Regions from separate parts of the Pseudoalteromonas phenolica genome, predicted to be linked through region 2. Evidence: predicted binding sites of a transcription regulator. Region 2 holds the regulator's gene; the other holds the start of a gene.
What was found. The regulator FliA, encoded in region 2, starts transcription of late flagellar genes. The targets are predictions, from matches to a motif close to CTAAAGNTNNNNNNNNNNNNGCCGATA.
Positions count from the first base shown of each region.

Region 1: pomA (flagellar motor protein PomA) is a predicted target of FliA. The motif match lies at 1,130-1,156, and genes of this name have one in related genera.

Region 1 covers NZ_CP013187.1:3,063,085-3,065,562, reverse strand. Annotated here, with positions in the region: gene ispA ((2E,6E)-farnesyl diphosphate synthase) at 1-730, opposite strand, end outside; gene PP2015_RS13675 (exodeoxyribonuclease VII small subunit) at 740-982, opposite strand; gene pomA (flagellar motor protein PomA) at 1,309-2,076, shown strand; gene PP2015_RS13665 (flagellar motor protein MotB) at 2,078-2,478, shown strand, end outside.
Region 2 covers NZ_CP013187.1:1,091,434-1,093,911, reverse strand. Annotated here, with positions in the region: gene PP2015_RS04905 (protein phosphatase CheZ) at 1-247, opposite strand, end outside; gene cheY (chemotaxis response regulator CheY) at 269-652, opposite strand; gene PP2015_RS04895 (RNA polymerase sigma factor FliA) at 691-1,401, opposite strand; gene PP2015_RS04890 (MinD/ParA family ATP-binding protein) at 1,428-2,288, opposite strand; gene flhF (flagellar biosynthesis protein FlhF) at 2,281-2,478, opposite strand, start outside.

The DNA of each region.
Region 1 (2,478 bases), 1.9 Mb from region 2:
TATCTAAGTCAGAACCTTGTGGTTTACCTAACACCGCAGTATCGCCTTCGATATCTAAAATATCATCTTGTACCTGAAAAGCGAGGCCAAGGTTTCTACCATATTTTTCAAGGGCGGCAATAATGCTTTCTTCGACATCCGGAGCACACAGGGCGCCTAACTGAATTGCGCATTTCAAAAGTGCGCCAGTTTTAAGCCTATGAATACGCTCAAGCTCTATTAGTGTAATTGACTTGTCTGTAGCTGCAATGTCAAGTGCTTGGCCGCCCACCATGCCTTGCAAGCCTGATGCAACGGCAAGGGCATTAATCATTTTGATTTGTTGCTTTGCAGGTACAGAAAACTCATGAACACTCAAAAACTCAAATGCTAAGGTCTGAAGTGCATCACCAGCTAAAATAGCTTGGGCTTCATCATAAGCGATATGACAGGTTGGCTTACCACGACGCAGATCGTCATCGTCCATAGCTGGCAAATCATCGTGGACTAAAGAATAACTGTGAATGCATTCAATCGCAGCTGCGGCGACATCTAGATCGGATTCCTTAGCACCTAATAGCTTGCCTACCGTGTAGACCAAAAAGGGCCTTAACCTTTTACCACCGTTATTAATACTGTAAAAAGTTGCTGATTTCACAGTATCATCGGTATCTAGAGGTATAGAAAAGTAGTTGCTGATATAACTATCTAAGCGGTTTTGTGCCGTACTTATATGCTCAAGTATATTCACTGCGAGGTCTTAATCTAATTCATTTGGCATTGGTGTTACAGGTGTCTCTGGGTCGTTACCCATCAATATTGAGACTTTTTGTTCTGCACTGCTTAACTTTTCATTAGAGGCATTGGCTAATTGAACACCACGTTCAAATTGCTTTAAGGATTGTTCCAAAGTCAGACTACCTTGCTCCATAGCCTGTACAATGCCTTCTAGTTCGGTCATTGCCTCTTCAAAACTTAGATTTTCAGGTTTTTTTGCAGCCATAGTACATCTTGCTCAGCAATTTATTTTAAAGGTAGCAATTTTAGGGGGATTAGCGACTCAGGTCAAAGCTTGTTGCGGGCAATCGTTGCGAATCAGTTTATTTTTTGCCTAATGTGGGCTTTAATCGAATTTTCACAACGTAATTGAGTTAAGATATTCAAGATGTTGCCGATAAAAGTCTTACTGAAAGCTAAGCTTTTCACTGTAACATAGGCACAAGGTTTGCAAATATTCGAATTAAGCATGATATTTGTAGTTGCCACTCAAAAAATTGACTTCGAGTGTCAGAATAAAAAAGTAATGATAAGTATTCTCTGGAGGGGATAGTGGATTTAGCAACCGTTATCGGAATAGTAGGTGCAATAGGTTTGGTCATCATGGCAATGTTCATGAGTAGTAATGGTGACTTGGCCATGTTTGGTGATGGCCCATCTACCGTCATTGTATTCGGTGGCTCTATTTTCATCGTACTCTCAAACTTCACCATGAGCCAATTCTTAGGCATTGGTAAAGTCGTCGGCAAAGCCTTTATGTTCAAGATTGAATCTCCGGAAGAGCTCATTGAAAAAGCAGTTGAATTGGCTGACTCTGCTCGTAAAGGTGGCTTTTTGGCCTTGGAAGAAGCTGAAATACCTAATGCATTTATGCGTAAGGGCGTTGATATGTTAGTAGACGGTCATGATGCTGACGTTGTGCGCGCCACTTTGTTAAAAGACATTTCACTCACCACGTCACGGCATGAATTAGGTGCTAACTTATTTAAATCCTTGGCAGACATCGCGCCTGCAATGGGCATGATCGGAACGCTAATTGGTCTAGTTGCCATGTTATCAAACATGGACGACCCAAAAGCGATTGGTCCTGCAATGGCGGTAGCACTCCTTACAACGTTATATGGTGCGTTCCTTGCCAACGTAGTTGCTATTCCTATTCAGGCGAAACTTGAGTTGCGTAAAGATGAAGAAGAACAAAATCAACGTTTAATCTTGGATGCAATTTTGGGTATTCAAGATGGTCAAAACCCGAAAGTAATCGAAGGTATTTTGAAGAACTACCTACCTGAGTCGAAACGCGGCAGCGACAAGGAGGAGTAGTATGTCAGACGAACAAGAATGTAAATGTCCTCCTCCCGGGCTACCCGCTTGGATGGGAACATTTGCCGACCTCATGTCACTTTTGATGTGCTTTTTCGTTTTGCTGTTAGCCTTCTCTGAGATGGACGTATTGAAGTTTAAACAAATTGCAGGCTCGATGAAGTTTGCATTTGGTGTACAAAACAAAATAGAGGTAAAAGACATTCCTAAAGGTACCAGCGTAATTGCAATGGAGTTTACACCAGGTAAACCTGAACCTACACCCATTGAAACTATCCAACAGCAGACCGTAGAGATGACACAGCAAATGTTAGAGTTTCAGGCTGGTGATGAGGCCTCTGCGGGGGGGCGTCAAGAGCAGCGTGGTAATAAGCGGGGTGGTGAATCGCAAAGTACCTCACA
Region 2 (2,478 bases):
AACGTTCTTTAGCATCAGGTAAGGCTTCTGTCGTCAAATCAGCAATACGTGTATCAAGCTCAAAATTTTTCAGAGACTCGTGTAACTGACGAGTCAACTTACCCACTTCAGCAAAAAGTTCAGATTGCTCCTTACTCGCAGCTTCCATGATCAATTCATCTGCTTTATCTTGCTCGCCTTGTTCAAGATAAGCCACTAATTGCTTAGCTTGTTCAAGTGTTATTTGAGGCACAGAAGGTGCTGACATCCGCCTCTCCTTCTTAATTATTTAGCCTAAACGTTCAAACACTTTTTCTAGTTTTGTTTTCAGTGTTCCGGCAGTGAATGGCTTAACGATATAACCATTAACACCTGCTTGCGCAGCAGCAACAATTTGTTCTTTTTTCGCTTCTGCTGTCACCATAAGTACTGGTATATGTTTAAGGCTGTCATCTGCACGAATAGCTCGAAGAAGATCTATACCCTGCATGCCTGGCATGTTCCAGTCTGTGACTACGAAATCAAATTCTTGATTCTGAAGCATAGGCAAAGCTGTGCTACCATCATCTGCTTCTTGTACGTTTGTAAAACCTAAGTCTCTCAGTAGGTTTTTGATTATTCTTCTCATCGTAGAAAAATCATCAACCACAAGAATTTTCATGTTTTTATCCAAAACATCCTCCAGTGAGGTTTGAACCTATTATTATTACTCTAATTGACCCAGTCATTGATTTTAGCCCTAAGCCTAATCATTGCCTGCCCATGTATTTGGCTTACTCGTGATTCACTCACATCGAGTATTTGCCCTATTTCTTTTAAATTCATTTCGTCGTTATAGTAAAGAGATAAGACAAGCGCATCTCTTTCCGGTAACGATTGGATCGCTGTTACCAACGATTCATTAAAACGCTCATTTTTAACGTTATTGAACGGTTTGTCTAGCGCTAAATCATTGTTAACTGGAGTGATTACGTCTTCATCGACACCTAAATCTTCAATACCAATGATTTTACTCGCGTTAACGTCATGTAGAATATGATGGTACTCATCTAGAGTAATATCAAGTTTTTCAGCGATTTCAGTGTCTTTAGGCTCTCGACCTAGCTCACTCTCAAGGTTAGAGATCGCCTCAGATACCATGCGACTATTTTTATGAACACTTCTTGGTGCCCAATCGCCACGGCGAATTTCATCTAACATAGCGCCTCGAATTCGAATCCCAGCAAAGGTTTCAAAACTGGCGCCCTTACTCGCATCAAAGTTTTTTGAGGCTTCGATCAAACCAATCATGCCTGATTGAACGAGATCATCTAACTGAATATTTGCAGGCAAGCGCGCCAATAAATGACACGCCACTTTTTTGACGAGACCGGTATGACGCTCTATCACTCTGTTAAGATTGTCTGTAGTTTGATAGCCCATCGCTTTACCCATCGATGACGACATAATTACCCGTTGACTAGCTGTTCAATAAAAAACTCTAAATGGCCAGAAGGTTGATGTGGTATTGGCCATTTAACTGCTTTACCCGCCAACCCTCTAAATGCAACAGCCGCTGGTGAGTTTGGAAATAACTCAACAATGGTCTTTTGACGGCGCGAAGATTTACGCATATTTTCATCAAACGGAATGGTTGCCACTAATTCTAGTGCAACATCTAAGAATCTGTCGGTAACTTTTGATAGTTTAGCAAAAAGCTCTTGCCCTTCACGTAAGCTTCTAACCATGTTTGCGACAATTTTAAAACGATAAACACCATGTTCACGGCTGAGAACTTTAATTAATGCATAGGCATCAGTAATTGATGTTGGTTCATCACACACCACAACCATGACATCTTGCGCAGCTCGTGAAAAACTGAGAACCATATCTGAAATACCTGCAGCGGTATCGACAATTAAAATGTCAAACTCAGTATTTAATTCGCTAAATGCACGAATAAGTCCGGCATGTTCGGCTGGTGTCAACTCTACCATATTTTGAGAGCCCGACGTTGCGGGGACAATTTTAATGCCAGCAGGCCCTTCGACTAAAATTTCGTCTAACTCACACTCACCAGATAGTACGTGAGATAGGTTTTTTTCTACTCTTAAACCAAGCATCACGTCACAATTTGCCAAACCTAAGTCGGCATCTAAAACGAGTACTCTATTTCCTTGCTGACCAAGTGCAATAGCCGTATTCAACGAGACATTGGTTTTACCAACGCCCCCTTTTCCACCCGTTACTGCAATTACTTTTACGCCATGGTTGCCATTTTGATTCATTCTACGCAGGCCACTTGCTTGATCTAATACTGTGTTAATCATACATTCCTACTGTCTGAGACGCTACAGGTACACGTCGCGAATGTTGTGCTTTTATTCTCTTTAAATACAATTGCTCAGCCTTTTTGACCATTTTATGAGCATTTGCTACACGAATGTCTTCTGGCACTCGTTGACCGTTAGTAAGATACCCTATTGGCAAACGATTTTGAATCGCAATACTAATAATCTC